DNA from 4 places in the Rhizobium anhuiense bv. trifolii genome. Region 2 is predicted to be linked to each of the others. Evidence: predicted binding sites of a transcription regulator. Region 2 holds the regulator's gene; each other region holds the start of a gene.
The links. The regulator LexA, encoded in region 2, represses DNA repair genes until DNA is damaged. The targets are predictions, from matches to a motif close to TGTTCNNNNTGTGTTCNG.
Positions count from the first base shown of each region.

Region 1: NE851_RS09155 (helicase-related protein) is a predicted target of LexA. The motif match lies at 5,886-5,903, and genes of this name have one in related genera.
Region 3: NE851_RS26610 (putative DNA modification/repair radical SAM protein) is a predicted target of LexA. The motif match lies at 5,248-5,265, and genes of this name have one in related genera.
Region 4: NE851_RS11455 (2'-5' RNA ligase family protein) is a predicted target of LexA. The motif match lies at 5,506-5,523, and genes of this name have one in related genera.

Region 1 covers NZ_CP098803.1:98,436-106,173, forward strand. The annotation lists gene NE851_RS09135 (RNA polymerase factor sigma-32) at 1-212, opposite strand, end outside; gene NE851_RS09140 (CarD family transcriptional regulator) at 591-1,163, opposite strand; gene fdxA (ferredoxin FdxA) at 1,557-1,895, opposite strand; gene NE851_RS09150 (RNA-binding S4 domain-containing protein) at 2,089-2,493, opposite strand; gene NE851_RS09155 (helicase-related protein) at 2,496-5,723, opposite strand; gene NE851_RS09160 (DUF3309 family protein) at 6,531-6,686, shown strand; gene NE851_RS09165 (YMGG-like glycine zipper-containing protein) at 6,714-6,971, shown strand; gene NE851_RS09170 (hypothetical protein) at 7,164-7,322, shown strand; gene NE851_RS09175 (beta-ketoacyl-ACP reductase) at 7,405-7,738, opposite strand, start outside.
Region 2 covers NZ_CP098803.1:2,316,155-2,323,892, forward strand. The annotation lists gene lpxB (lipid-A-disaccharide synthase) at 1-623, shown strand, start outside; gene gltA (citrate synthase) at 652-1,941, opposite strand; gene NE851_RS20165 (ComEC/Rec2 family competence protein) at 2,232-4,661, shown strand; gene lexA (transcriptional repressor LexA) at 4,642-5,361, opposite strand; gene NE851_RS20175 (VOC family protein) at 5,559-6,455, shown strand; gene kdsA (3-deoxy-8-phosphooctulonate synthase) at 6,452-7,297, shown strand; gene eno (phosphopyruvate hydratase) at 7,520-7,738, shown strand, end outside.
Region 3 covers NZ_CP098803.1:3,620,517-3,628,254, reverse strand. The annotation lists gene NE851_RS26630 (ATP-binding protein) at 1-1,804, opposite strand, end outside; gene NE851_RS26625 (dicarboxylate/amino acid:cation symporter) at 2,030-3,364, shown strand; gene NE851_RS26620 (glycosyltransferase family 4 protein) at 3,438-4,496, opposite strand; gene greA (transcription elongation factor GreA) at 4,524-5,000, opposite strand; gene NE851_RS26610 (putative DNA modification/repair radical SAM protein) at 5,271-6,503, shown strand; gene NE851_RS26605 (UdgX family uracil-DNA binding protein) at 6,503-7,738, shown strand, end outside.
Region 4 covers NZ_CP098803.1:583,626-591,363, forward strand. The annotation lists gene NE851_RS11425 (aminopeptidase) at 71-1,324, opposite strand; gene NE851_RS11430 (glutathione S-transferase family protein) at 1,451-2,134, opposite strand; gene NE851_RS11435 (MarR family winged helix-turn-helix transcriptional regulator) at 2,217-2,660, shown strand; gene ybaK (Cys-tRNA(Pro) deacylase) at 2,695-3,168, opposite strand; gene NE851_RS11445 (ArsC family reductase) at 3,198-3,548, opposite strand; gene NE851_RS11450 (succinylglutamate desuccinylase/aspartoacylase family protein) at 3,662-4,723, opposite strand; gene NE851_RS11455 (2'-5' RNA ligase family protein) at 4,811-5,428, opposite strand; gene NE851_RS11460 (methylated-DNA--[protein]-cysteine S-methyltransferase) at 5,678-6,241, shown strand; gene NE851_RS11465 (SDR family oxidoreductase) at 6,329-7,063, opposite strand; partial or broken gene NE851_RS11470 (oxidoreductase) at 7,100-7,738, opposite strand, start outside.

The DNA.
Region 1 (7,738 bases), 2.2 Mb from region 2:
TGCACGAGATCGCTCATCGGCAGGCCGAAGTTGCGGAACTTGCCGGCCATAGAGATGACCAGGCGCATATGGGCCATGGCGATCTGGTTGCGGGCACCGCGATCGTCGTGATCCTTCCAACGAGTGGCAAGATCGTGCTCTTCCTGACGGGCGAGATAGGGGGCGGCCATCGCGATTTTGATCATGCGCCGATCTGCAGACATGTTCTTCATTTCGATCTCCTGAAACAGGCCTCTCGCCCTAAAATGAACAATAAAACGCACCTTCCGGAACATCGCTGTTCCAGACTGAATGGGGTTCTGAATGCATAAAGGCCCCGCCCCTGGACTTTTCAGGGGGAGGCCCTATTTCTCATCATGTGCCGCTAAGACGGCCGGGCTGGACCTGTTTCTTCACGTTGCCGGATGGGCAATATTGAAAAGGCATGATCCGCTCCTCATCGAACATTGACGGAATAGCAGTTCGCCCGTCGAGGCCATTGCCCGCGAGCAGTCCGCAATTACGTGTGTTAAACGCGGCAGTCGGGAAAAAGTTCCAATAAAAAAACCCGGCGCGAAGGCCGGGTTTTTTGACAGGAAAACAGGCTCGCCTTATGCGGCTTCGTCCTGCGAATCGTCTTCTTCGATTGCCTTTCCGCGCTTCGGACCCTTGTTGAGATTGGTCTCGACGAGACGGACGGCTTCGGTTTCCGACATCTTGTTGACGGCGGCGATTTCGCGCGCCATGCGATCGAGCGCAGCCTCATAAAGCTGACGCTCGGAATAGGACTGTTCGGGCTGGTTCTCGGCACGATAGAGATCACGCACGACCTCAGCGATGGAAATCAGGTCGCCGGAATTGATCTTGGCATCATATTCCTGGGCGCGACGGGACCACATGGTGCGCTTGACGCGCGCCTTGCCCTGCACGACCTTCAAAGCACGCTCGACGAAATCCGTTTCCGAAAGCTTGCGCATACCGATGCTCATGGCCTTCGCGACCGGAACCTTCAGACGCATCTTGTCCTTCTCGAAATCGATAACGAAAAGTTCGAGCTTCATGCCGGCAACTTCTTGCTCTTCGATAGCGGTGATGGTACCGACGCCATGAGCGGGGTAGACGATCGATTCACCGGTCTTGAAGCCGTGACGTGCTGTAGAAGGCTTTTTCTGCTGAGTCGTCATTCTATTCAAAAACTCCCTGTTACGCATCCGGCGGCGGCCGGAGCCGGGTCAGTCAGGCCCGGGTGAGACGGTAGTATCCGTCGGGTGACTTCACTCTGGTCCTATCGGGCAAAAGCAAAGACTTTTTGCGCACGATCTTGGGACCCGGCGCTCAAAGCGTTGATATGTCACGGAAACCGCGTACGGATTTGTTTTGCTTTCGTGATGGTTTTGGGCATGCGTCATGCCACAAATGGAACAGTAGACGAAACCTATCATAAAAATATGAGGAAATCAATAATTTGCTTCGCTTGAGTCATGCGGGCAACACATGTCACCCATATGCCTCACGCAGCTTTTAAAACGTTTCGCCCCGCAGCCGCCCGAATTCGGAGGCCGAATGTGGGCGCTGTCTCAATCGCCGGAACCGGGCTTCTCGGAGAAATACTTCTCGAATTTTCCGGTCTCGCCATCCATTTCCTTGGCCTCAGGCAACGGCTCCTTCTTGACCGTGATATTCGGCCAGATCGTCGCATATTCGGTATTGATCTTCAGCCATTTGTCGAGACCCGGCTCGGTATCGGGCTTGATCGCCTCGGCGGGACATTCGGGTTCGCAGACGCCGCAATCGATGCATTCGTCGGGATGAATGACGAGAAAGTTCTCGCCCTCATAGAAGCAGTCGACAGGGCAGACTTCCACGCAATCGGTGTATTTGCACTTGATGCAATTGTCGGTCACGACATAGGTCATGAAGAACTCCAGGATTTCCATGCGGTGGGGCCGGGCAACCTGGAACGTCGCGCCTATCCCCGTGCCGGAGGAAAAGCGTGGGCAGGCTTGGGCGGCAAGCACGCTTCCGGCAGGTTGACAGTGACCTATCGGCTTTGGCGCCGGATTTCAAGGATAAACGATCTGCAAAAGCCGCCAGCGCAGACAGAGTTTTCTAATCCTCGTCCGACATCAGCCTGTCGATTGCACGTCTTTCCTTTTTGGTCGGACGGCCGGTACCGGTCGCCCGGATCGCCTGTTCGTAGGGCGTGAGACGTTTTGCCTCATCAGGCGGCGGCGATTGGTCGTCATACAGCAGGCGCGCCTCCTCGTAAGGTCCCCGCCGCTCACCGGCGAGGCGCACCACGAGAACGACGTCGCGCCGTTCCAGCGTCATCTCGATACGGTCACCCGGCTTGACCATCTGGCTCGGATGGCTGCAGCGTTCGCCGTTGATGCGCACATGGCCGGATTGGATTTGGCTCTGCGCCAATGAACGCGACTTCACCATGCGCGCGAAGAACAGCCACTTGTCGATGCGCTGGCGCGAACCGCTTGTCGGCTGTGTCTCCGCGCTCATGATTACTTCTTCATCTGCTCCTTGAGAGCCGCGAGCTTGGCGAAAGGCGAATCCGGATCGATCGGCTTCTCCTTGCGCGGCGGCTTGGCCTCGAAGCGCAGCGGCTGCGAGCCGCCGCGATTGTTGTTGCGGTCGTTACGATCGTTGCGGTCACCACGATCCTTGCGGTCACCACGGTCCTGCCGGTCGCCGCGCGGCTGATCGCCCCGTGGCTGATTGTTGCGATCGCCCCTTGCCTGCTGCGGCCGGCCGCCATCACGACCGCCGCCGTCCTTGCCGCGATTGTTGCGATTGTTGTCACGGCCTTCGCCGCGATTGCCCTCGCCGCCTTCACCGCCGCCCGGCCGACGATTGCGGTCGCCGCGTTCCTGGTTCTGACCGCGCTCCTGACCCTGGCCGCCACGGCGTTCGCCATGCCCGCCGCGCGCCTGGCGCTGATTGTCGTTGCGGCCGCCGAGACGCCACAGAAGAACCGGCTTCGGTTCGACCGGCTCGCCGGCGTCCTCAGCAGCGGATACCGCCGTCTCGGCAGACGCTTCCACCGAAGCGGCTGTCTCGGCTGCTTCGACAGGAGCAGGGGTTTGGACCGTTTCGGCCACGGGCGCGTCGGCAGCCACGGGCACCGCCTCGGTTGCGGGCGCTTCGGCAGCAGTCTCTTCCGCCGCCCCGTCGGCATCGTCGTGATCGGCCTTTTCGGCTGTCTCATCCGCCGACGTTTCCGCGGTGGCGGCGGGCACTGAGGCCGCATCCTGCGCCGCAAGATGTGCCGATGCCTCTTCCGCCTTCACGGCATCGGCGCGATAGCCGAGACCCTTGAGGATTTCTTCCATGTCCTCGAGCGTCGCACCAAGAATCGACAGCATAGCCGTCGTCGTCGTGAAACGGCGGCCGTCATAGGCGCCCTCCGGACGATTATTCTGACCGGGCTTCCACTGCAGCAGCGGACGGATGATGTCGGCAAGCCGTTCCAGGATGTCGATTCGCACGGCACGCTTGCCGAGGAACCGGAAGCCGGCGAGCTTATAGAACATCCGCTCGAAGCTCGGGTCGGTGACGACGGAGGTGCGGCCGGCGGCAAGCACGGGAATGAGATCGCCGTAGCCCGGTTTGTCGAGACCGTCGTTCTTCAGCGCCCAGAGCAGCGTGATGAGCTCGGCCGGCGCCGGCTTCAGAAGTGCCGGAACGAAGATATGATAGGCGCCGAAACGCACGCCGTAGCGGCGCATGGAGGCGCGGGCATCCTGGTCCAGCGACTTCACCTCCTCGGTCACGTCGCGTCGGAACAGCACGCCGAGATTTTCGACGAGCTGGAAGGCAAGCCCCTTGGCAAGACCCTGCAGATCCTCGGCGCGCGACAGATCATCGAGCGGTTTCAGCACCGTGCTGATATGATGGTTGACGAAGCGTTCGATGCGGGCCGCAACGTGATCCCGGGCATTGCCCGTCAACTGCTCGTCGGCCAGCAGAAGCACGCGCGGACGCATGACGTGATCACTGCCCGAAAGCCGCGCCACCGGGTCGCCCAGCCAACGAATCAACCCATCCGAGCCGATCGCCAGATCACTATTGCCGGCGGCATGCATCCGCGCCGCGCGGGCTTCGAATTCGAGCGCGAGCGCCTTCTGCGACGCAGCCTGAACCGCCTTGGCATCCGGTCCGTCCGTTCCCGCCACCGGCGTGAAACGGAATCCGCTCAATTGCCCTACATGATGTCCTTCAACGAAGACATCACCATTCACACTGATTTCAGCTTCCAGCATCGCATTCTCTCTCAGGCGCTTCATGAGCACAGATGTCCTGCGATCAACAAAGCGTTTCGTCAACCTTTCATGTAACGCGTCGGACAATCGATCTTCGATTTCCCGCGTCTTTTCCTGCCAGTGTGTCGGATCGGCAAGCCAGCCAGGCCGATTCGAAACGTAGGTCCAGGTCCTTATCTGCGCGATTCGCGCCGAAAGCGTGTCAATTTCCCCATCTGTCCGATCGGAGCGATGCACCTGCTCCGCGAGAAACTGCTCATTCACCGTGCCATAGCGGACGAGATCGGAAAAGAGGGTCGAGATAAGATCGGCGTGTTGCGCAGGAGTGATACGCCGGTAATCGGGAAGCGCGCAAGCCTCCCAGAGTTTTTCGACGCGCGCCGGCCTGTCGGCGAGATCGATGACCTCTGGATAACGCGAAAGCTGTTCCAGCGCCTGCTGGTCGACAGCAGGCAGCGCTCGCGTCAGTCCCGGCACGCGCGGTCCCGCCTCAAGGCTTGTCCGCAAGGATTGAATCGAGGAGAAGTCCATCTCAGTCGTGCGCCATTGCAAAACCTTGACGTTGTCGAATTCGTGCCCCTCGATACGTTGCACCAATTCATCGTCGAAGGGCGAGACCTGTCCGGTGACGCCGAAGGTCCCGTCCCGCACGTGCCGCCCGGCGCGCCCGGCGACCTGGCCGAGTTCGCCCGGATTGAGATTGCGGAACTGGTAACCGTCGAATTTCCGGTCTTGGGCAAAGGCGACGTGATCGACATCGAGGTTGAGGCCCATGCCGATCGCATCGGTCGCCACCAGATATTCGACGTCGCCCGCCTGATAGAGTGCGACCTGCGCATTGCGGGTGCGCGGGCTGAGCGCGCCGAGCACGACAGCCGCGCCGCCACGCTGGCGGCGGATGAGCTCGGCGATGGCATAGACCTCGTCGGCCGAAAACGCGACGATGGCAGAACGCTGCGGCAGCCGGGTGATCTTCTTCTGGCCGGCATAGAAAAGATGCGAAAGCCGCGGCCGCTCGACGACAGTGATGCCCGGCAGGAGCTGCTGCAGGATCGGCCGCATCGTCGCCGCGCCAAGCAGCAGCGTTTCCTCACGGCCGCGAAGATGCAGGATGCGGTCGGTGAAGATATGACCGCGCTCGAGATCGCCGGCGAGCTGAACCTCGTCGATGGCAACGAAGGCGGCCTTGGTCTCACGCGGCATCGCCTCGACGGTACAGACGGAAAAACGCGCATTGGGCGGCGAAATCTTTTCCTCACCGGTGACCAGCGCCACATTCTGCACGCCGACCTTCTCCACCACCCGCGTATAGACCTCGCGCGCCAGCAGCCTGAGCGGCAAGCCGATCACGCCGGTCCCGTGCGCGACCATGCGCTCGATGGCATAATGGGTCTTGCCGGTATTGGTCGGTCCGAGCACCGCGGTCACACCGCGTCCACTCAGAATCATCGGCTGCGAAGTCAGAGTCATGGGTCCATGCAAATGAGGCGGGTGGCCCCAGGAAAATCTCAGCCCCACGAGGGAAGCTAAAGAACACATGGACAGCTGCCGCCGCAAACGCAAGGGCAGATTTCAAAATGCACCGGGGATTACGACCTTTGCGAGTCTTGTGGAACGTCTGAATTCACGATTCGGAACAGCGTGAGAACGAATCAGCGACGAATCGCTGACTCCAGCTGATTCAGCTTTTGTTCACGGCTAAGTATTGATTTTGAATCACTTTTTCCCACTAGATGCTGAATCGCGAGACTCCCTCCCATTCGCATTTTCGCCGTCGTGAGCGACGATTCCCGCGCCGATTTTGAACAGGCGAGAGCGTCCCGAAATTAACCTCTCGACCAAAGCCGGAACGAATCGGAGACGAATCGCTGACTCCGCGGTTTTCGCCTTTCGTTCACGACCAAATCTGGTGGCATCACCAGGTCCGGACGCTAGATGCGGAATCGGCAGCGGAACTCTTCGCCCGCCTCCTGGCATAGGCATTAATCTTTTTGAAGCCGGATTCAGACAGCGTTAAGTCAAGGCGGCCAATCGCGATGGGTCGATCAAAAGCGGAACGAATCGCTGACGAATCGGCGACACCGCGGCTTTCCCTCTTTGTTCACCGCAACATATTGTATTTAAATGTAATTTTAACCATAGCGGCAATTTTCCGAGATGACGGAAATTAACCGTGAATCACGCCCTTGTCACATTTCCAAGCTTAACCGGGAACAAAAATCGCCAATGCGTGTTTCTGGTCCATCCAAATTGCGGATGAAATGAAGGAAACACACCATGCTTGGCACGATACTTCTAATTATCCTCATTCTGCTCTTGATCGGAGCCTTGCCGAATTGGGGTTACAGCCGTGGCTGGGGCTATGGACCTTCTGGCGGTTTGGGGCTAGTTCTCGTGATTATCATTATCCTTGTACTAATGGGCCGCATCTAAAGGCCAACGAACCTGGGGAGTTACGACATGATGAAGAAGATTGTTCTTATTGGTGCGCTGGTCGGCGCTCTGGCATCCTGCACAGCAACCGAGCAAGGTACGGCGATCGGCGCCGGCACCGGTGCGGTCATCGGCGGTGTCGTCACCAACAGCTGGGGCGGTGCCGCCGTCGGCGCCGTGGCCGGCGGTCTAACCGGCGCTCTCATCGGCCACTCGGTCGAACGCCGCGGCTACTGCGTCTATCGCGACCGCTACGGCCGCCGCTACGAGGCTCGTTGCCGCTAATCGGCAAAACCATATCGGACTCCCAACGGGCGCTTCTGCGCCCGTTTTTTTGGCCTGCCGCATCCGTCAACGAGACGTTGACAATCGGTTATGAAAGCCACACCTACTGCTACCCAACAGGCAGGCACATATTTCCTTCACCAGCGCAACGGACAGGCACAGCCGCCCGGCGCACCGGAAAGGAACGCTTTCATGATCCAGATTTTCCTGAATTCCCTTGTCGCCGTTCTCATCGCATCGGCCTTTCTGACGAATGCGATAACAGCCCTTAGCAGCCAGGATCGCTCGCTGCGGAAAGTACCGGTCAAGGTTCGGACAGAGCGGCAACCGAATGCCGACCGCCGCTCTTAATCCCGTAAATGATCAAAGCGATGGCGCGTCCTGCCGGACGCGCCATCGCTTTGAATCTGCGTATAACCGTTTAAAGGAATAATTAGGCGAAGAACTGTCCGCCATTGGCCGTCAGCGTCGAACCGGTGATGAAGCCGGCATCGTCGGAGACGAGGAAGGTGACGCAGCGCGCGATCTCTTCCGGCTCGCCGAGACGGCCGACGGGGATCTGCGGAATGATGCGTTCGTTCAGCACCTTCTCCGGCACGGCAAGCACCATTTCCGTGCCGATGTAACCGGGGCAGATGGCGTTGACGGTGATGTTCTTGGCTGCCCCTTCCTGGGCCAGCGCCTTGGTGAAGCCGAGATCGCCCGCCTTGGCCGCCGAATAATTCACCTGGCCCATCTGGCCCTTCTGGCCGTTGATCGACGAGATA
Region 2 (7,738 bases):
TGCGCGCCGGCAGGCAGCCCGGCAACGGCCCGATCCTTCTTCTTCCCGGTTCGCGTTCATCCGAGATCAAGAATCTCGTGCCTTATTTCGAGGCCGCAGCGAAGGAGCTTGTTGCCCGCAATGGGCCGATGCGCTTCATTCTGCCGACGGTGACGCACAAGGAGGCGCTTGTCCGCGAAATGACGGCGGGGTGGGCGGTAAAACCGGAGATCGTCGTCGGTGCGGAAGCGAAATGGAAAGCCTTCGCCGAAACCGATGCAGCCATGGCGGCATCCGGAACTGTCATTCTTGAGCTGGCGCTTGCCGATGTGCCCGTCGTCTCCGCCTACAAGGTCGACTGGATCATGCGGTTGCTGACATCAACCATCAAGACCTGGACAGGCGCGCTGCCAAACCTGATCGCCGATTACGCGGTCGTGCCGGAATATCTCAACGATATCGTTCGCGGCGCCAGTCTCGCCCGCTGGATGGAAAGGCTGTCGGCCGATACCTACCAGCTGAAGGCGATGAAGGAAGGCTATGACCTTATCTGGCAGCGCATGCAGACCGAAAAGCCGCCTGGCGAGCATGCCGCCGAGATCCTTCTCGATGTCCTGAAAAAGAAAAAACCCGGCCGTTTCTGACCGGGTTTTCTTTTAGGCTTTGAAGCGATCAGCGCTTCGAAACCGGGATATAGTCGCGCTTGGGTTCGCCGACATAGAGCTGGCGCGGACGGCCGATGCGCTGTTCCGGATCCTCGATCATCTCGTTCCACTGCGCGATCCAGCCGACGGTGCGGGCGAGCGCGAAGAGCACGGTGAACATGGTCGTGGGGAAGCCGAGCGCCTTCAGCGTGATGCCGGAATAGAAGTCGATATTCGGATAGAGCTTCTTCTCGATGAAATATTCGTCGGTGAGCGCGATGCGCTCCAGCTCCATCGCCACTTCGAGCAACGGATCGTCCTTGATGCCGAGTTCGCCCAGCACTTCATGCGTCGTCTTCTGCATGATCTTGGCGCGCGGATCATAGTTCTTGTAGACGCGGTGGCCGAAGCCCATCAGGCGGAACGGGTCGTTCTTGTCCTTGGCGCGGGCGATATATTCCGGGATGTGGTCGACTGTGCCGATTTCGTTCAGCATGTTCAGCGCTGCTTCGTTGGCGCCGCCATGTGCAGGCCCCCAGAGGCAGGCGATGCCGGCCGCGATGCAGGCGAACGGGTTGGCGCCCGACGAACCGGCGAGACGGACGGTCGAGGTCGAGGCGTTCTGCTCGTGATCGGCATGCAGGATGAAGATGCGGTCCATGGCGCGGGCAAGCACCGGATTGACCACATATTCCTCGCAAGGCACGGCAAAGCACATGCGCAGGAAGTTCGACGCATAGTCGAGGTCGTTCTTCGGATAAACGAAGGGCTGGCCGATATGGTATTTGTAGGCCATGGCGGCGAGCGTCGGCATCTTGGCGATCATGCGCAGGCTGGCGACCATGCGCTGGTGCGGATCGGTGATGTCCGTGGAGTCGTGATAGAAGGCCGACAGCGCGCCGACGCAGCCGCACATGACGGCCATCGGATGTGCATCGCGGCGGAAGCCGGTGAAGAAGCGGCTCATCTGCTCATGCACCATGGTGTGGTGCGTGACGCGATAATCGAAATCCTTCTTCTGCGCGGTGGTCGGCAGTTCGCCGTAGAGAAGCAGGTAGCAGACTTCCAGGAAGTCGCCATGCTCGGCGAGCTGCTCGATCGGATAGCCGCGATGCAGCAGAACACCTTCGTCGCCGTCGATGTAGGTGATTTTCGATTCACAGGATGCGGTCGAGGTAAAACCCGGATCGTACGTGAAGGAAGCCGTGTTCTTGTAGAGGGCACCGATATCGATGACGCTCGGGCCGATCGTGCCGCTTTTGACGGCAAGGTCGACAGATTTGTCACCGATTTTTATTGTAGCGCTTTGATCCGTCATGCTGATCCTCCGAAATGGCGGTGGCGCCTTAAAAGCGCCATAGGGGTTAAGCGTCCTCACCGATAGCTATATGATCGCGAAGCTAATGCCAAGTTACCGTGACGGCATTTTGTGCATTGCGGTATCACCTTTTAGGCACTGCAGCGATGAGCCGCGTGCATATCGGAAGCTGATGATTCGACTGGTCTTTTGGCACTCGCGATTTTCCCTCATATTTCAATCGATTATTCTTGCCGGATTTGATGGGAGGTTGCATTCTGGCCGCCTTGGCGGGTGAGCTTGGGCGGCGGATGCAGGAATTGACGACAGTCGAATTGCGGCCGGAAGCAGGCGCCGGCCTTGCCGATACCTCCGGTTTTTCTCCCCCTGCCGTGGTGTCGCGGCCGGCAAGGACGCAGTCGGCGACACCGTTGCGCCATCGCCTGCCGGCTTTGGCCTCGCAATCGCTGCGTGCCGGCAGGCGCATGCTGGGCGAGGAGGCGGATCATGGCCGCCTGCTGCTATTCTCGCCGGTCTTCCTCGGCGCCGGATCAGCCTTCTGGTTTCTTGGAGCATCGGATTTTCCGGTCATTGCACCGCTGCTCTGCCTGTTGGTGCTGACGACCGCGGTTCTGATCGCCAGCCGTATGCGGGCGGCATTGCGGACCGTCCTGCTGGCGCTTGCACTTGTGGCCGGTGGCATGGTCTCGGCGGAGTTCGAAAGCTGGCGGGCTTCGACCGTGATCCTCGACTCCGCCGTGACGACGACGGTGACCGGCCGTGTCGAACGGCGCGAAGGCGATGGTCGCGGCCGGTGGCGCTACATTCTGGCCGTCACCGGCACCGAGGCGCCGCAGGTGAAGCGGCCGCCGGAACGGATAACCGCGATCGCCCGCGGCGCCGACGCGCCTTTCGAGATCGGTGACATCATCACCGGCAGGGCTCGGCTGACACCGCCGTCAGGCCCAGCACTTCCAGAGCTCAACGACTTCTCTTTCGGGGCCTATTTCGATGGCATCGGCGCCAATGGTTTCTTCTACGGCGCGCCGACGAAAGTCGATTTGCAGGCGGGCCCGCAGGCTGCCAGATCGACGGCGGAAGCCCTGCTCGAATGGCTTTACCGGCTGCGCAGCGGCATCGGCGACCGCATCCGATCGATTCTGCCCGGCGACACCGGCGCTTTTGCCGCTGCTCTGGTGACGGACGAACGGCGCGCCATCTCGAATGCGACCACGGAGGCGCTGCGCCAGTCCGGTCTGGCGCATATCATCGCCATCTCCGGCCTCAACATGGCGCTGTCGGCCGGCATCTTCTTCGTCGGCTTCCGGATGCTGCTCAGCCTCTTTCCCGGCGTCGCCCAGGCCTATCCGACGAAGAAGATCGCCGCCGCCGGCGCGCTCATCGCCGTCACGGCCTATTTCCTGATCTCCGGCTTCGCGGTCTCGGCCGAGCGCGCGTTCATCATGATGGCCATCATGCTGATTGCCGTCTTCTTCGACCGGCCGTCGATCAGCCTGCGCAATGTCGCTCTCTCCGCGCTCGTCATCCTCGCCATTTCGCCGTCCGAGGTCCTGGGTCCGAGCTTCCAGATGTCCTTTGCCGCAACCTTGGCGCTCGTGTCGGGCTATCAGCTGTGGAAGGATCGGCGCGTCCGCGAGAATGCCTTCCTGAAGCTGCCGATCGTCAGGCCTTTCGTCGCGGTTGCGGGGTTCTTCGGCGGTGTCTTCCTGACCTCGCTGATCGGCGGTTTCTCCACCGCACTGTTTTCGATCGAGCATTTTCATCGCCTGACCGCCTACGGCCTGCCGGCAAACCTCGCGACGATGCCGATCATCTCCTTCATCATCATGCCGGCCGGGTTGCTGGCGATGCTGCTCATGCCTTTCGGTCTGGACGTTTTGCCTTGGAAGATTGTCGGATTCGGCCTCGATCTGGTGATCGCCGTCGCCAAGACCGTGTCCGGCTGGGGTGGCGACATCGGCATCGGCCGCTTGCCCGCCTGGTATTTCGCGGTCGCCGTGGCAGGCTTCCTGCTGCTGACGCTGCTCCGCACTCGGCTGCGCCATATGGGCACGTCGATCATGTCAGCCGCAACGCTCATCCTGCTGCTTCTGCCGGTTCCCCGGCCGCCGGATCTGGTGATTTCGGAAGATGGCAGTCTCGTCGCGGTCGTCGAGGCGGCGGCAATGGCCTCCAACCGTGAAAACCCGCCGGATTTCATCTTCGACCAATGGCAGCGCGCGCTGGTCCTGCCGGCGCATGACCCGCCGAAGATGCTGGATGGTCCTGCTGTCCCGCCAGCGGGAGAGGACCGCCGCGTCAAGCTCTCCCGCGATCAGCAGAACGAAGCGAGGGCGGCGATGCGGGCGGCTGCAGCCGGCGGTGACGCAAACCGCTTTTCCTGCGTCAAGAAGGCCTGGTGCATATCAAGGCTTGGCAACGGTCATGTGGTCGCCGTCATCGACAATGCCGCCTATCTCGCTCCGGCCTGCGATGCGGCCGATATCGTGGTAACGTCGGTCCGCCTGCGTTTCAACAGCTGCCGCTCAGGCGCGACGCTCTTCACCGGCGAGACGTTGCGCCGGACCGGTTCCGTCGAGCTGCGCTTCGCGGAGGCCGGCATGGAGGTCACAACCGCATTCGATGATCTGTGGCGGCCATGGATCCGCCATCGCGCCTATGACTGGCGCAGCAACAGCTTTGTCGAAACCGGCCAGGGTGTTAGTGATAGCGGCGAATAAGGCCGACGAGTTTGCCCTGCACCTTGACGCGGTCTGGCCCGAAGATCCGGGTCTCGTAAGCCGGGTTGGCCGCTTCCAGCGCGATCGAGGCGCCCTTGCGGCGGAAGCGTTTGAGTGTCGCTTCTTCGTCGTCGACGAGAGCAACGACGATGTCGCCAGGGCTTGCGGTGCTGCCATTGCGGATGATCACGGTGTCGCCGTCGAAAATGCCGGCGTCGATCATCGAATCACCCTTGACCTCCAGCGCGTAGTGTTCACCGGAGCCGAGCATATCGGCCGGAACGACGATGTCGTGGGTGTTGTTCTGGATTGCCGAGATCGGAACGCCGGCGGCGATGCGGCCCATGACCGGCACGGAGACTGAGTTGCCATTGTCGGCGACGGGTTTTGCAGGAGCGGGAGTGGCGACCGGCTGGGGCTTGCCCAGGCTGCCCTCAATGACGCTCGGCGAAAAGCCGCGCCGGGGCTGGATGCTGGGGCTATAGGCCTCCGGAAGCTTGATGACCTCGAGTGCGCGGGCCCGGTTCGGTAGGCGGCGAATGAAGCCACGCTCCTCGAGCGCCGTAATCAGCCGGTGAATCCCGGACTTCGAAGCGAGATCCAGGGCGTCCTTCATTTCGTCGAAAGACGGCGGAACGCCGGATTCCTTCATGCGCTCATGAATGAAGAGGAGAAGCTCCTGTTGTTTGCGCGTGAGCATCGACGTTGTGACCTCGTGATTGAAACAAATCCAGAACAGACACTATATGTTCCATATGTGTTCCGCAAGTAGCTAAATTTCCGTAAAACTTGGCGCCAACTCGTTGAGATTTTTATTTTCATTTGCCGGATTGGCCGACAAGTCTTGCCTTGGGCGGCACTGTCGCACATCTCTGCCGTGTCAGGAGAGGGGATATCATGAACGAGCATTCCGCCAAACCACGCCCGCTGGATCATGTCGTGCTGCCGGTCGTCAATATCGATCTGGCGCGCGAGAGGCTCGGCAAGCTGGGCTTTACCGTTGCCGCCGATGCGCGTCATCCCTTCGGAACGGAGAATGCCTGCGTCTTTTTTGCCGATAAGACCTATCTGGAGCCGCTCGGGATTGCGAGCGTTAGGGAAAGTGAAGCATCGGCGCGGCAAGGCAATGTCTTCACCGCCCGCAACCGCGCCTTCCGATTCCGCTGCGGCGAGGAAGGGCTTTCGGCGGTGGCCTTCGGCAGCGAGGATGCCGATATCGATCATCGGAATTTCGTCGGCGACGGAGCGAGCGCCGGCGAGATGCTGGCGTTCAGCCGGCCGATGACGATGCCGGATGGTTCTGAGAGCATTGCCGGCTTCAGGCTGGCCTTTGCCGGCGACCTGCGCGCGCCCGATCTCTTTCTCTTCACCGTCGAGCGCGTCAATCCGCTGCCGGCCGACCGCAGCGCGCTGGAGGCGCATGCCAATGGCGTCACCGGCATTGCCGAGGTGGTGCTTTGCGCGCCCGATGCGGCTGCCTTCGCCGCCTTCGTCAGTCTTGCCAGCGCGCAATCGGCAGTCGAGAAAACCGGTTTCGGCGTCACGATCGCGGCGTCGAATGTGAAAATCAGCCTGATGACGCCGGAGGGTTTGGAGGCCTATTTCGAGGTCGCTGTCCCATCCGCCGACCGCGGCCTGCGCGGCCGGGCGATTCTCTTCGCTGTCGCCGATCTTGCCGTGACAGAAGCGCATTTGGCTGCTAACGGGGTGACATATACGCGCAAGAACAATCGCATTCTGGTGAAGCCCGCGCCCGGGCAGGGCACGCTTTTCGCCTTCGAGGAAACACGATGAGCACAGATACGAATTCCCAAGTCAAGATCGGCGAGGGCCAGGGCCAGGTCACCTTTTCCAACACCGGCCGCCTGTCGCTGATTGCCGGCCCTTGCCAGATGGAGAGCCGCGACCACGCCTTCATGGTGGCCGGCACGCTGAAGGAGCTTTGCGGAAAGCTCGGCATCGGCCTCGTCTACAAGAGCTCCTTCGACAAGGCAAACCGCACTTCGCTTTCGGCCGAACGCGGCATCGGCATTGAAAAGGGCATGGAGATCTTTGCCGACCTCAAGAAGGAATTCGGCTTTCCCGTCCTGACCGACGTTCATACCGCCGAACAATGCGCCGAGGTGGCAAAGACCGTCGATGTCCTGCAGATCCCGGCCTTCCTTTGCCGCCAGACCGATCTTCTCATCGCCGCCGCCAATACCGGCCGCGTCGTCAATGTCAAGAAGGGCCAGTTCCTCGCTCCCTGGGATATGAAAAACGTCCTGAAGAAGCTTAACGCCAGCGGCAATCCGAACGTGCTGCTGTGCGAGCGCGGCGCCTCGTTTGGCTACAACACGCTGGTTTCCGACATGCGTTCGCTGCCGATCATGGCGTCGATGGGTGCTCCCGTTGTTTTCGACGCCACCCATTCCGTGGCGCAGCCGGGCGGGCAGGGCGATTCCTCGGGCGGCCAGCGGGAATTCGTTGAAACGCTGGCGCGCGCAGCGGTGGCGACCGGCATTGCCGGCGTCTTCCTCGAAACCCATCAGGACCCCGACAATGCGCCTTCCGACGGACCGAACATGGTCTATCTCAAGGACATGCCGCGGCTCCTCGAAAAGCTGCTTGCCTTCGATGCGGTCGCCAAGGCCTGATTACCCAGCTTGACGTTCAACAGTCTGACATGATCGCGCTATAAGCATGTCGCGCAAAACCAAAGAGCAAAGCGCGGACCATGCGAATGTTAGAGATCGCGACGCGCTTTCGTCCACATCGGAACGCTGGTTCGAAGGCTGGCAATTGCGGCATTGTAATTTGCTCGCCTTCGATTAAGACAGGTTTCGAACGACTTATCACCCACTGAGCAGGAAGAACCCATGACTGCAATCACCGATATCATCGCCCGCGAGATTCTCGATAGCCGTGGCAATCCCACCGTCGAAGTCGATGTCTATCTCGAAGACGGCAGCATGGGCCGCGCGGCTGTTCCCTCGGGCGCCTCGACGGGCGCGCATGAGGCGGTCGAACTGCGCGACGGCGGCAAGCGCTACCTCGGCAAGGGCGTCCAGAAGGCGGTCGATGCCGCCAACACCGAG
Region 3 (7,738 bases), 1.3 Mb from region 2:
CGCCGTAATCGCCGACGATATCCTTGGAGATGACCAGCCCGAGACCGAGACCGCTCTCTTTCGAGGTGTTGAACGGGGTGAACAGGCCTTTGCGAATGTCAGGCGGAATGCCGGGGCCGTTGTCGGCGACCGTCACCGTTATCATCTCCGCATCGGCTGACGTTCTGACCTCGACGCGGCCCTCTCCGGCCTTCGGCGCCACCGCCTCCAGGGCATTCTGAAGCAAGTTGATCAGCACCTGTTCGAGACGGATCCGGTTTCCCATCACCTGCAGCTCAGGCGGCGGCAAGTCGATGTCGAGCAAATCCATTCGCCCGGCAAACCGGCTGCGCAACAGCATCACAGCACCCTCGATGACGTCCTTCAATCCTGTCGGTTCGGCGCTGCCTCGGCCTTTGCGGGCAAAGGTCTTCAGCTCTTCGGTGATCGCACCTATGCGCTCCGTCAGCGCCGCAATGCTTTCGAGATTTTCGCCGGCTGGCGCCGCCTGGCCGCGATCGAGGAAGGTGCGGGCATTGTCTGCATAGGCACGGATGGTCGCCACCGGCTGATTGATCTCATGAGCGACGCCGGCCGCCACCTGGCCCAGGATGGCCAGCCGGTTGGCCTGCACCAGATCCTGCTGCACCGCCTGCAGCTTCTGCTCTGTGCTCTTATGGCCGATGATTTCGGCCTGCAGCCGGTCCCGCGCCTGGCTGAGATCCAGCGTCCGCTCGACTACCCGCCGTTCCAGTTCCTCCCGCGCCTGCTGTTCTCTGGATATCCGCAGGGTGATCGCATGCCGGCGGCGCAACAGGAAGGCTGCTGCGGCCAACAGCGGCAAGAGGATGAGCAAGGCCAGCATGCGGGCTTCGCGAATTCCCGCATCGACGGACGGCCCGAGCGTCACGAGATGCTGCAGCTGCCATCCGGTGGCCGGAACCGGCATCCCGACATCGAGAAACCTGGTTTTTCCGGCATCGCCGGGCATGACGATCTCAACGACGTCAAGGCCGTCCCCGAGGTTCCTGATAAGATCGAGCGGCAGGGGCTGAAGCGGCGCAGCGCCGAATTGAAGGCTTTCGCGGATCGCAGTCAGCCGGTCTTCGGCGATCCGGCCGATCGTCATGAACCGCCATGATGGAAGACTGGTGATGAGGACGATGCCGCGCTCGTCAACGACATAGGACGGGGTGCCCGAGGCATTCCAATCCGCCTCGACGTCGTCGAATTCGACCTTGACCACGACGACACCCAGCAGGCCATTGCTGCCCGAAATCCGCTGGGAGATATAGAGGCCCGGCTTCTTGCTGACCGTGCCAAGTGCGAAGTGCTCGGCCTGTCCTCGTTCGACTGCCCCTTGGAAATACTCGCGGAAGCGGTAGTCATTGCCGACGAAGCTCGTCGGTTCGCGCCAGTTGCTGGCCGAAACCGCCATGCCGTCCTTGTCGATGACATAGATGACGGCGGCCTTCGTGCCCGCCGCCAAATTTTCCAGCTTCTGACTGAGCCGCTCGAACGCGCCGGCATCCTTTCCGGCCAGCGCCGCGGCGAGTGCTGCGTCCTGCGACAGAACGAAGGGAAGCGCCCGGTATTTTTCGAGAACCGTGCGCAGCAAAGCCGCATTCAGTCTCGCATCCATGCGGGCCTGTTCCTCAAGGGCGGCCTCCGCCCGGTGCCGGCCGATCTCGCCGCCAGCCCAGAGGCTTGCGACGACGGCGAGGAGGGCGAACACGGCATAGGTCCACCACATCCGGTGGATGCGGTGCTGCAGGGGCAGGGAAGGCCACAATTTCGGCGACACGGACATGGCGGATTTGTGCATTTTTCTGCACGAAACGCAAATGGATTTGTGCGGATTTCCGCATTGCTTAATTAGCTGTCAGCAGCCCCGTAAATTTTTCATTAATAAATTCAATCTGTTGGTTGGTCGGCGTGAAACTGGCACGGTGATTGCGAAGGAGATGGCAACAACGGCTGAGCTGTTGGACTTGAAGCGAACGGCTCGGGAGGCCGGAGTTCGTTCCGGGCGAGCCATTAGGAGGACATCATGATCGCAGCACCACTCGATGCAGTCGCAGGCAGCAAGGGCAAGAAGCCCTTTTATAGCCATCTTTACGTTCAGGTTCTCGTGGCCATTGCTGCGGGTATCCTTCTCGGCCATTTCTACCCCGAACTCGGCACCCAGCTGAAGCCGCTCGGCGATGCCTTCATCAAGCTCGTCAAGATGATCATCGCCCCGGTCATCTTCCTGACCGTCGCGACCGGCATTGCCGGCATGAGCGATCTGCAGAAGGTTGGCCGTGTCGCCGGCAAGGCGATGCTGTACTTCCTGACCTTCTCGACATTGGCGCTCATCATCGGCCTGATCGTCGCCAACGTCGTCCAGCCTGGCGCCGGCATGAACATCGATCCGGCCTCGCTGGATCCGGCCGCCGTCGCCACCTTTGCCGCCAAGGCGCATGAGCAGAGCATCGTCGGCTTCCTCACCAATATCATCCCGACGACGATTGTCGGCGCCTTTGCCGATGGCGATATTCTGCAGGTCCTGTTCTTCTCGGTGCTCTTCGGCATCGCGCTCGCCATGGTCGGCGAAAAGGGCGAGCAGGTCGTCAATTTCCTGAATTCCCTGACGGCTCCCGTCTTCAAGCTCGTCGCCATCCTCATGAAGGCTGCCCCGATCGGCGCCTTCGGCGCCATGGCATTCACCATCGGCAAGTACGGCGTCGGATCGATCGCCAACCTCGCCATGCTGATCGGCACCTTCTACGTCACCTCTCTGCTCTTCGTCTTCATCGTTCTCGGCGCCGTCGCCCGCTACAACGGCTTCTCGATCGTGGCGCTGTTGCGCTACATCAAGGAAGAGCTGCTGCTGGTTCTCGGCACCTCGTCTTCGGAGGCGGCGCTTCCGGGCCTGATGAACAAGATGGAAAAGGCCGGCTGCAAGCGCTCGGTCGTCGGCCTCGTCATCCCCACAGGCTATTCCTTCAATCTCGACGGCACCAACATCTACATGACGCTGGCTGCACTCTTCATTGCCCAGGCAACCGGCATCCATCTCTCCTGGGGTGACCAGATCCTGCTGCTCCTGGTGGCGATGCTGAGCTCCAAGGGTGCCGCAGGCATCACCGGCGCCGGCTTCATCACCCTGGCAGCGACGCTCTCCGTCGTCCCCTCCGTACCGGTCGCCGGCATGGCGCTCATCCTCGGCATCGATCGTTTCATGTCGGAATGCCGGGCGCTGACCAACCTTGTCGGCAATGCGGTTGCAACGATCGTCGTGGCACGCTGGGAAAATGAGCTGGATACGGCGCAGCTGGCCGCGGCGCTGGACGGCCAGACAAGCGAGGACGCTCCGGCTGCCGGGCTCCAGCCGGCCGAGTAATCGGCCAGGACGTTCACAGTCTTGAAAATCCTGCAGCGGCCCGTTCTTCAGCGGGCCGTTTCTCTTTTCTGCTTCAGCCGCGGTTGTCGCCGAGCAGGCTGTTGTAAACGGCGGCGATCGCGCCTGCTTCCTTCTCCAGCGCGAAATTCGCCCTGACATGCCGCAGCGCATTTTCGCCATGCGCAATCGCCAAGGCGGGATCGGTGATATAGGGCGCGATTGCCCGCGTCAGCGCCTCGCCATCGCCGGCGGCAACGACCGAACCCGTCTCGCCCTCAACGATGAGCTCGGCGTAGGCGCCCGCATCCGATGCCACCACCGCGGTGCGCGAAGCCATGGCTTCAAGCGGCGTCAGGCCGAAGCCCTCGTTGCGGGAGGGCGCGACGTAAAGCGTCAGGCGGCGATACCAGATCTTGATATCGGGCACTTCGCCGAGAAAGAGGATACGGTCGCTAAGCCCGGCGGCGGCGACATCGGCCTTGAGCTTGTCACCGAATGCCGCATGCTCCGCCGTCACGCGGCCGGAGACGATCGCTGTCCATTCCGGATTCTGCGGCAGCAGTTCGATCATCGCTTTGACGAAAAGATCGGTGCCCTTCTGGTGGCGCACGCGGCCGAAACAGCCGATAAGATGGCGTCCGGGCAGGCCGGTGGCGGCGATGCCGTCCTCTGCCGTTTCCGGCGGATGAAAGAGGGCAAGGTCGACGCCGTGCTGGATGACCGTGTGCGGCACCTCGAGGAACGAGCCGGAACGGTCGCTGGTCGCGATGACGGCGTCCATGCGGCGGATCAGCCATTTCGTATAGGCGGTGTGGCGGCGTTGGGCAGCCGAGGTGAAGAGCAGCTTCAGCGGCATGCGCATGAGATGGCGAAGCAGGATGCCGACGGCCATCTCGTTGTTGCGGCGCGCGTGCCAGACACGCTGGCGCCGGCGTGCCGGCGGGCGCCAGAGGCCAAGAAGCTGGCGCCACCTCAGTTTCGGCAGGCCTTCCGGCAGGCCGGGGCCAAGGGTTGCGATCTTTATGCCGAGCCGGATCTGGCAGGGAATGAGCTGAACAATGGTCGACGTGACGCCGGAGAGCCGGCGCTTGAAATTGGGCGCGATGATCTCGACGTCACGCATATCGGGCAAGGGATAGGTCTCGCGGCTGGCGGGCGATCAGCCCCAGGAAACCTGGAGGATTTCGTAGGCCTTGGAGCCGCCCGGCGCATTGACCTCGATGGAGTCGCCGACTTCCTTGCCGATCAGCGCACGGGCGATCGGCGAAGAGATGGAGATGCGGCCGGCCTTGACGTCGGCTTCCTGGTCGCCAACGATCTGATAAGTCTTTTCTTCCTCGGTGTCCTCGTCGACGAGCTTCACCTTGGCGCCGAACTTGATCTTGTCGCCCGACATCTTCGTGAGGTCGATGACCTCGGCACGCGCCGTCAGGTCTTCCAGTTCGCTGATGCGGCCTTCATTATGGCTCTGGGCTTCCTTGGCGGCGTGATATTCGGCGTTTTCGGAAAGGTCGCCATGAGCACGGGCTTCGGCGATCGCCTCGATGATTCGGGGGCGCTCCTCCTGCTGACGCCAGCGCAGCTCTTCCTGCAGCTTGACGAAACCACCCTGTGTCATCGGTACCTTTTCAACCATTTTTCTGTCCTTCACTCCTTGTATCCGCTCGTCCGTGCTTTTCGAGCAATCAGCCGCAGACACAAAAGAAAACAGGTCCCGAAGGGGAGCTTCGGAACCGTGCCACAATCCTAGTTAAGTGCTTATAGCAGATCGCCAAGGCCGATTTCCAGAAAATTCGCATAAACGAAACGCAACCCACCGCGGCATCCGGTGGCGCGCCTGAAAGATGGGCAAAGGTGACGTCGCTCCCATTGACTTTGCATATAAGAACATATAGTGAACATACTAATGAAGAAGTCGCTAACAGAACGCTTGGCCATCCTTTCCGATGCTGCGAAATATGACGCTTCCTGCGCTTCCAGCGGCACGGTGAAACGTGATTCTCACGCAAGCGGCGGCCTCGGTTCGACCGAGGGATCCGGCATTTGTCATGCCTATGCGCCGGATGGACGGTGCATTTCGCTGCTGAAAATACTGCTGACCAATTTCTGCATCTACGACTGCGCCTATTGCGTCAATCGCTCGTCGAGCAATGTCGAACGGGCGCGCTTTACGCCTGAAGAGGTCATCTGGCTGACACTGGAATTCTATCGCCGCAATTATATCGAGGGCCTGTTTCTTTCTTCCGGCATCATTCGTTCGTCCGATTACACGATGGAACAGATGGTTCGCGTCGTCCGCGAACTGCGTGTGACGCATAATTTTCGCGGCTATATCCATCTGAAGTCGATCCCTGAAGCATCACCGCATCTGATCGAGGAGGCGGGGCTTCATGCCGACAGGCTGTCCCTCAATATCGAGTTGCCAACGGATAGCGGCATTACCCGTTTCGCGCCGGAAAAGAAGCCCGCCAATATAAGGCGATCGATGGGGGATCTGAGGCTGAAGATCGAGGCCGCCGGCGAGCCGACGCTGCGGACGAAGAAGCGTCAGCGTTTTGTGCCGGCCGGTCAGAGCACGCAGATGATCGTCGGCGCCGATGGCGCCAACGACGCGACGATCCTTGCCACCAGCGGCCGGCTTTACAGCAGCTATGGCCTGAAGCGCGTCTATTATTCCGCCTTCAGCCCGATCCCGGATTCGTCGAAAAACCTGCCGCTGATCAAGCCGCCGCTGATGCGTGAACACCGGCTTTATCAGGCCGACTGGCTCTACCGATTCTACGGTTTCGGCATCGATGAGATCACCGCGAACCAGGCGGGAGGCATGCTCGATCTCACCCTCGACCCGAAACTTGCCTGGGCGCTCGCCAACAGGGCCGAATTTCCTGTCGATATCAACAAAGCCGAGCGCGAGCGGTTGCTGTGCGTGCCCGGTCTCGGCACCAAGACCGTCAAAGCGATCGTTTCGGCTCGCCGTTTTCGCCGCCTGCGGATCGACGATCTCCAGCGGCTCGGCATTTCGATCAAGAAGGTCCAGTCCTTTATTTCAGCGGAAGGCTGGTCGCCGCGCCGTCTGATCGACCGCCCCGACCTTCGCGCCATGTTCGAGCCGCAACCTGAACAATTGTCGTTGCTGTGATGCGCCGGGTCGTGCTGGCAGGACGCGGGGATCTTGCCGAATGGCGTGATGCCGCGCGGGCCTTTGCTGCCGCCGGCATATCGCCTGAAGAGATCGATTGGCGCGAAAAAGATGAAGAGGCCGATCTCGCTTTTCAGCGCGACGCCATGCCGCCGGCGCCGATCATGGCACGCAAGCCGATGATAGTGCCGACCGCCTTCATCGATCTTGCCGAGACCGTTCTCTGCCATTCCGATCCGGTGCGGTTTTCCCTGCTTTACCGGTTGCTCTGGCGGCTGCAGCTGGACCGGCAGCTGCTCGAAGTGGCCTCCGACGAGGACGTTGTCCGTGCCAGGCTGATGGCGAAAAACGTTCGACGCGACGCGCACAAGATGACGGCTTTCGTCCGCTTCAAGGAAGTGGGTGCGGTATCGGCAGACCGTCGGAAATTCCTCGCCTGGTTCGAGCCGGACCACCATATCGTCAGGCGCACAGCGCCCTTCTTCCAACGACGCTTCACCGACATGGACTGGCTGATCGCCACGCCCAAAGGGTCAGCCGCCTGGGACGGCGAGCGGCTGATGCTAAACGACGCGCCGTGTGAAAAGCCCAATCTCACCGATACCACCGATGAACTATGGCGCACCTATTACGCCAGTATCTTCAACCCAGCGCGATTGAAGCTGAAGGCGATGCAGTCGGAGATGCCGAAAAAATACTGGAAGAACCTGCCGGAAGCCGATCTCATCCCCGGGCTGATCGCCTCGGCGGAGAGCAAGGTGCGGGCCATGGCCGCACGGGAGGCGACGCAGTCACTGCCCTTCCACGATCGCTTGCAGGAGGCCGCGCGCGATATTCCTGTCGTGCCCGAAGCGCCGGCGGGCACGCTGGAAGCGCTGCGCGCGGACGCTGCCGTCTGTACCCGCTGTCCGCTGCATGCGACGGCGACGCAAACCGTATTCGGGGAGGGGCCACGCGATGCCGAGGTGATGTTCGTCGGCGAGCAGCCAGGCGACCAGGAGGATATATCAGGGCGTCCCTTCGTCGGTCCGGCCGGCCGGCTGCTGGATCAGGTGATCGCAGAAGCGGGGATCGACCGCTCGCGGCTCTATGTCACCAATGCCGTCAAGCATTTCAAATATGAGCCGCGCGGCAAGCGTCGTATCCACCAGAAGCCCAATATGGGCGAGGTGAACCATTGCCGCTGGTGGCTCGATCTGGAGATGGCGCTGGTCAAACCGAAGCTCATCGTTGCC
Region 4 (7,738 bases), 1.7 Mb from region 2:
CCTTTCAGTCAGCGTGATGAGCACGGTCCTGCGGTCAGCGCTTCATACTGTCAGCGTAGGATGACGCCGCTCAGGCCCATTCGCCCTGCCGCATCACCGGAACCCGCGAACCATCCGGCTTGATCCCGTCGATATCGACCTTGCCGGAGCCGATCATCCAGTCGATATGGATCAGGCTGGAATTGCCGCCCTGCGCCTTGATCTGCTCCTGGCTGAGCGTCGCACCGTTCAGGAAGCATTTGGAATAGCACTGGCCGAGCGCGATGTGGCACGAGGCGTTTTCGTCGAACAGGGTGTTGTAGAACAGGATGCCGCTGGCCGAGATCGGCGAGGAATGCGGCACCAGCGCCACTTCGCCGAGCCGGCGCGCCCCCTCGTCGGTATCGAGCACCTTGTTCAACACCTCCTCGCCGCGCGATGCCTTGGCCTCGACGATCCGTCCGCCCTCGAAACGCACCTGAATATTGTCGATCAGCGTGCCCTGATGCGAAAGCGGCTTGGTGCTGGAAACATGGCCTTCGACGCGCAACGCATGCGGCGTGGTGAAGACTTCCTCGGTGGGGATGTTCGGATTGCAGGTAATGCCGTTCTTGGCGGTGGAAGCGCCGCCATGCCATTCATGCCCGTCGGCAAGGCCGACCGTCAGGTCCGTCCCCGGTCCTTGGAAATGCAGCGAGGCGAAACGTTCGCCGTTCAGCCAGGCGGAGCGCTTGGCGAGATTGGCATTGTGTTCGGCCCAGGCGGCGACCGGATCGCTGACATCGACGCGCGAGGCGGCAAAGATCGCCTTGGCAAGCTTGGCGATCGCGATCGGTTCCGGATCGTCGGGGAAGACCACCTTGGCCCAGGACGGGTTGGGATAGGAGACGATGTTCCAGTTGATGTCGAAATTCGAGATCTTCTCCAGCGCCGGCTTGTAGGCGGTGGAGTTGGCGCGATTGGCGCGGCCGACCTTGCCGGCATCCTGCTCGGAAAGCAGCATCGGATTGTCGCCGGCGACGGCAAGACGGGCCGCCCCGTTGGCATAGGCCTTGGCCATGCCCTCGTAGAGCCAGCCGGAAGCGCGGTCGAAGCTCTCGTCGCCGCCATATTGATAGCGCGCCAGCGTCGTTTCCTCGTCGGAATAGAAGGCGGTGACCAACCCGGCGCCGGCCTGATAGGCGTGTTTGGTGATCAGGCGCACCAGCGGCAGCGCCACGACAGGCGCGGTGACCACCAGATCCTGACCCTTCTGCAGCTGCAGCCCGACCTTGACGGCGACTTCCGCAAGCTTTTCCAGCTTGTCGGGATCAACGGTGTTCTGGCTCTGGGGCATGAAAGTCATGGTTCAACCTGCCTTCTGTCATTAACGGTGAGAGGCTGGAAGACTTAGACCCGTTTGCGGCGAAAATGAAGCGTATCGCCGCCAAATTGCAAGCGGTCGGATGGACGTCCGGCCGCAGCGCGGGCTTCAGGCGGCCGCCTCCAGCCTGAGCAGGATCGAGTTATGCTTTTCGAGGAATTCGACCAGCCGCTGCGGGTAGTCCGCACTGACGGCGGCCTTGACGCTTGCCCGTTCGGACAGCGCCTTGCGCCAGTGCCTCACCCGCTCCAGCCCTTCGAAGATGCCGCTGTCGCCGAGCGTGTCGAAGAGATCGAAATAACGAAAGACCGGCGCGAACACGGCGTCGACCAGGCTGAAGCCGTTGCCGGCGAAATAAGGCCCGTCCGTCAGCACCGTCTCGATTGTCGCGAATTTGGCGATGAGCGCCTTGCGTTTGATTTCCAGCTGCGAGGCATCCTCGGCCGTTTCATAGCCCCAGAGATCGGAAAGCACGGACGAGCCGAATTCCATCCAGCCGCGATGGCGGGCACGCGTCAGCGCGTCTTTGGGATGCAAGGCGACGCCAATCTGCGTTTCCTCGAGATATTCGCAGATGACGCTGCTTTCGAACAGCACGGCCTCGCTGCCGTCCTCCTCTTCGATCCTGAGCAGCGGTACCTTTCCGAGCGGAGAGATCTTCAGGAACCAGTCCGGCTTGTCGGCAAGATCGATGTTGATGCGTTCGAAGGGCACGCCCTTTTCGAGAAGCGCGATCGCGGAACGCTGCACATAGGGGCAGAGGTGATGGCTGACGAGAGTAAGCTTGCTCATGGCGGTCTCCACGGGATGATAATAGATGTAATTGCATGTAATATCACTTGCGGCTGAATTCAAGGTAGATGTAATTGCATTTATGTCCGAAAAAACGCCGAATCCGAGCGAAGCTGTCACTTCTGCCTGGACGAGCATCATGCGCGCCCGCGAGCGCTTGCTTGGCGCGATTGAAGCCGACCTGAAAGCGGCAGGCCTCCCGCCGCTTGCTTGGTACGACGTGCTGTGGGAATTGGCGCGCTCGGAAGACGGCAGGCTGCGCCCCTACGAGATCGAGGAGCGGACCTTGCTGGCGCAGTATAATCTTTCCCGGCTGATCGACCGGCTGGAAAGCGAGGGCCTGGTCCGGCGCGAAACCTTCGCCAGCGATGGCCGCGGCCGCTGGGTGGTGATGACGGATGCCGGCCGAAAGCTTCGCGAGCGCATGTGGGCCGTCTATGCCAGATCGATCGAGACCCATATCGGCTGCAGGCTTGCCGAAAGCGAGGCGAAGACGATCGCCGGCCTGCTCGACCGCTTCTTATAGTTTCAATCGCCAGAGCATCGGCATCCTGTTCTGATCAGGCAATCAGCGGCGCGGCGACGGCCTTGAGCACCGTCAACGCATCCTTCGGATCGATCCGCACCTGCAGCCCGCGCTGCCCGCCATTGATGAAGACCAGCGGCTCGGCAAGGGCGGCTTCCTCGATCGCCGTCGGCACCGTCTTCTTCTGGCCGAACGGGCTGATGCCGCCGACATGATAACCTGTCAACCGCTCGGCATCGGCGGGCTTCATCATGTTGGCCGATTTGCCGTGAAAGGCGTTGGCGAGCTTCTTCATGCTGACCTCGCGGTCCGACGGTACGACGACGCAGACCGGTTTGCCGTCCACCTCCGCCATCAGCGTCTTCAGCACCCGGTGCGGCGCCTCGCCGAGCGCTTCGGCCGCCTGCAGCCCGACGCGCTCGGCATTGGGATCGTAATCATAGGCATGGACCGTGAAGGCGATACCTGCCTGCGAAAGAAGCTGTGTCGCGCGCGTGGTCTTGGACATCTCTCCCCCTGAGCTCAGCGAGCCGTCTGTCAGCCGCCGAACGTACCGGCGTAAATCTCCGGCTTGAAGCCGACCAGCAGCTTGCCTCTAGCCTCCAGCACCGGCCGCTTGATCATCGACGGCTGGTCGAGCATCAGGGCGATCGCCTTTTCCCGGGTCAGGTTCTCACGCTCGGCATCGGGCAGTTTGCGGAAGGTGGTGCCGGCGCGGTTGAGCACGGTATCGAGGCCGGCCTTGTCGATCCAGGCTTCGAGATGGGCACGGTCGATACCGAGCGCCTTATAATCGTGAAACTCATAGGCGACGCTATGTTCTTCCAGCCAGCTGCGGGCCTTCTTCATCGTGTCGCAATTCTTGATGCCATAGATGGTGACGGCCATGCCCGATCGATCTCCCTGTGATGACAGCGAGATAACATGCAGGCCGGCCGGCGCAAACGCCGTGCGACGTTTTATCCCCTGCGCGCCGATGGTCACCGCAGGCAAAACCCCGCTCAATTTTCCAGCGTCCCGGCCTTGCGCGACGCCTGGCTTGGGTTCTCGCAGGCGATCTTCATCAGGTCGCCGCGCCGCCGCACCAGCCGGTCGGAGGTTCGGGTCAGGATCAGCCCGTCCTGCGGCGCGGTGAGCTCGATGCTGCCGCCCGGCTGCCCCGGCCGGGTGAGGATCGTCGCAAGACGATCGCCTTCCGCAACCCTCTCGCCGATATTGCGATGGAAGAGCACGGCGCCACCTTCTCCAGCGCGAATGATCTCGACATTGTCGAGCGGCACGGCCGGCCCGTAAAACGTCGTTGACGCTTGCTTCCTGTCGCCGACGATCCCCCGTGCCTCCAGGAAGCGCCAGAGCCCGTCCGCATCCTTTTTCGCCAGCACCGGATCGACGTCGCGCTTGCCGCGCAGTTCGACGGTGACGGAGAGTTTGCCGGGCAATCGGGAGCGGCGCTCGCCGGGGACTTCATATTTCCATGCAAAGCCGACGGCCTCCTCGAAGGCCGAGCTTTCGCCATCCGAAAGCAGCACGGCCTCCATGTCGAGCGCGCTGGCGAGATCGGCCGCCTCAGGCCAGAAGGCCTCGTCGATGTAGGCATATTGCAGGGATTCGTCGTCGCAATGCAGGTCGAGCACGAGGTCGGCACCGAGCGCCATATGCAGCAGTTGCCGCTTCAATCTGTCGGTAGCCGGGGTGTCATCGAGGTCCTCGATCAGTGAGGCCCGATCGACAAGGGAGATCAGCGGGAAATCCCGGTTGAAATTGGTGCGCGAGCCCAGGTCGAAACGGCCCTGCAATTCGCCGAAATGCGACTGCGCCGCACCGATCGGATTGGCCTGCGGCACGATGGTGACATCGCCGGCGATCCCGCCCTGGCTTTCCGCCTGCCGCAGCCGCTCGCAGAGGAAATGCAGCAACACCGTTCCAGGCAGCTCGCCGGCATGCAGGGCCGCCTGGATATAGGTCTTGGGCGCCTCCGGATCGTGGCCCGTAAAGCGCAGCACCGGCAGCCGCCACTCCGTTCCCGGCGTATCGCCCGGGATGATGATCTCTGAAATGTCCATGCCGCTTTCGCTCCCGTTTGCGTCAATGCCGGAACAGGCCTTCAGAGCTTTATGCGCGGAAATCAGGCAAGCGCAAGCCGCGATCCATCATTGCCCGCAGCCGAGCAGCGGCCAGCGATCGATGACCCGATGTTCGGTCTTTCCGAGAACACTGTGGACGAGCAGGAATTCGGCGGCCGTCCATGAAACCGGTCTGTCGAGGCTTGTCGGCGGCACGGCCTTGCGGTCGTAGAGCAGCGTCATATGTGGCGTGAAATGCCGGCTTATATTGTGCCGCAATCCGGCATTGTGCATGCCGACACCGAGTTGGACATGCAGCCGTGTGAGCGGCTTTCGTCCGCCTTCACCGCAAAGCACGAGTGGCCGCGCCTTGCCCTCCCGCTTGAAACTCATGATCCTGTCGAAGGTGATCGTGATCGGTGCGCTCTCCACCGTCGCGCCGGCCTGGCGCGCCGCAAAGACCGCGTCCTCCGGTAATTCTTCATAGTCATCGATGCCGATGATCGTCACGTGCAGCGTCGTCAGGCGTGGTCTTGCGGAAAGAGAGAAAGCTTTGCCATGGTCATCGGCGATCGCGGCCGCCTGCCGTTCGACGGCATCGGGAGGGCAGAGAGCGAAGAAAAGCCGGTGTCTGCCGGTGTAACTTTCGTTCGGCCGCTCGCGACGATTCTTGTCACACTCGAAATCGAGGGAAATCTGGTTCATAGGCCCTCACGGTCGTCATGACCTGACGCGTCGTTTCCAAAACGCGACGGAGGATATTCTCAACAGGACCGCACCTCAAGAACAAAAAGAGAACATAATGTCCCGATATGCTTGGCGTTAAATTCATCCGAACCCTTGCCCGGCGCCGGATGAAGTGGACTTTCGAAAAGCCCGGTACGCGCAAGAAACGGGTTGAAACAGCGGCCGTCTCATACGATTTTGAAGGCAATCGAACATGCGGAGGCTGTCATGGCTGAGACAACGCACCACTATCTCATCTTCGAAACCGCGGGCGGTTTCTGCGGCATCGCCTGGAGCGATGCCGGCATCACCCGTTTCCAACTGCCGACCAAATCAGCGGAAGCGACCGAACGGCTGCTGCTGCGCCGCCTACCGGATGCCGAACCCGGCGCGCCGACGCCAGCTGTGCTAGAGACGGTTGCCGCCGTGAAGCGCTATTTCCAGGGCGAGGAGACGGATTTTTCCGGAGTCGAACTCGATCTTGCCGGCCAGGATGCCTTCTTCCGGGATATTTATGCGGCGGCACGGCGTGTCGGCTGGGGCCGCACGACCACTTACGGCGCGCTGGCGAAGGAGCTTGGCGCCGGGCCCGAGGCCGCCCGCGACGTCGGCCAGGCGATGGCGAAAAACCCGGTCGCTCTGATCATCCCCTGTCACCGGGTGCTTGCGGCCGGCGGCAAGATCGGCGGCTTCTCCGCGCCCGGCGGTTCGACATCGAAGGCCCGCATGCTGGAACTCGAAGGCGTCAATCTCGCACCGCCGCCGCCCGCCCAGCAGTCCCTGGGTTTTTAGGCGGCGGAGGCTTTTCGTTTCCGCAATTCCGGACGCGAAACCGCGCTACACTTTTGCGGGAATTGCTTTGGCAGCAATCTCAGCCGCTCAATGCGGGCTGGCTGTCGGCCGGATGATGATCTCGCTGACATCGACGTCATCAGGCTGGCTGACGGCGTAGAGGATCGAATTGGCGATCGCCTCGGGGCTGATCGTGATCGCCCTGAAAGCCTTCATCGCATCCCGCGCGGTCGGATCGGTGATCGTCTCGGCCAGTTCCGATGTCGTTGTGCCGGGAGAGATGACGGTCACCCGGATGCGGTCGGTCTCCTGTCGCAATCCGTCCGAGATCGCCCGCACCGCGAATTTCGTCGCGCAATAGACGGCAGCCGTCGGAGAGACGCTGTGGCCCCCGATCGAAGACAGGTTGATGATCTGCCCCGACCCCTGCGCTTTCATGATCGGAAGCGCTGCGGCAATGCCGTAGAGAACGCCCTTGATGTTGACGTCGACCATCCGGTCCCATTCGTCGACCTTGAGGGCATCGAGCGGCGAGAGCGGCATGACGCCGGCATTGTTGACGATCACGTCCAGCCGTCCGAATTCGGATCTGGCAAAGCCTGCGAAGGCTTCCACCTGCGAGCGGTCGGTGACGTCAAGCTGTCGCAGGCGCACCGTCCCGCCCTTTGCGGCGATGTCGTCGGCAAGTTCCTTCAGCCGATCGGTGCGACGTGCGCCGATCACGATATGCGCGCCGGCCGCAGCCAGCACCCTGGCCGTAGCCTCTCCGATGCCGCTGCTGGCCCCGGTGATGGCAATGACTTTTCCTTTGATATCAGACATTTCAAGCTCCATTGCAGGTTGAGGTTTTCGTGGCGGTCAGCTTGGGAAATCGGCGCTGAGCGTCGTCTCCGCCCAGGTGTCGAAATTTGCGCGCAGCGCATCGAGCCGTTCGCGGGCGATTTTCAGGGCGGGTGCACCGAGCAGGAGGCGAAGCGGCGGCTCGTCCGCCTCGAATGCCGATAGGATTGCCGTTGCGGCTCGGGTGGGATCACCCGGCTGCTTGCCGGAGACCGAACGGGTGGCCTGGCGCCGCTTGCCTGCGGTCTCGGCGTAATCGTCGATGATCGTGGCGGATTCGACCATCGACCGGCCGGCCCAATCCGTTCGGAAGGCGCCGGGTTCGAGGATCGTCACATCGATGCCAAGCGGTTTGACCTCATGCGAAAGCGATTCCGACAGGGCTTCGACCGCAAACTTGGTGGCGTGGTAGTAGCCGGTCGCCGCAAACGCGACGAGCCCGCCAAGCGAGGAGACATTGAAGATATGCCCTTGCCGGCGTGCACGCATGCCCGGCAGAACCTGCTTGGTGACATCGATCAATCCGAAGACATTGGTTTCGAACTGGGCGCGTATTTCGGCATCCTCGCCCTCTTCGATCGCCGAGAGGTAGCCGTAGCCGGCATTGTTGACCAGGACGTCGATCGCCCCGAAATGCGTTTCGGCGTTACGAACCGC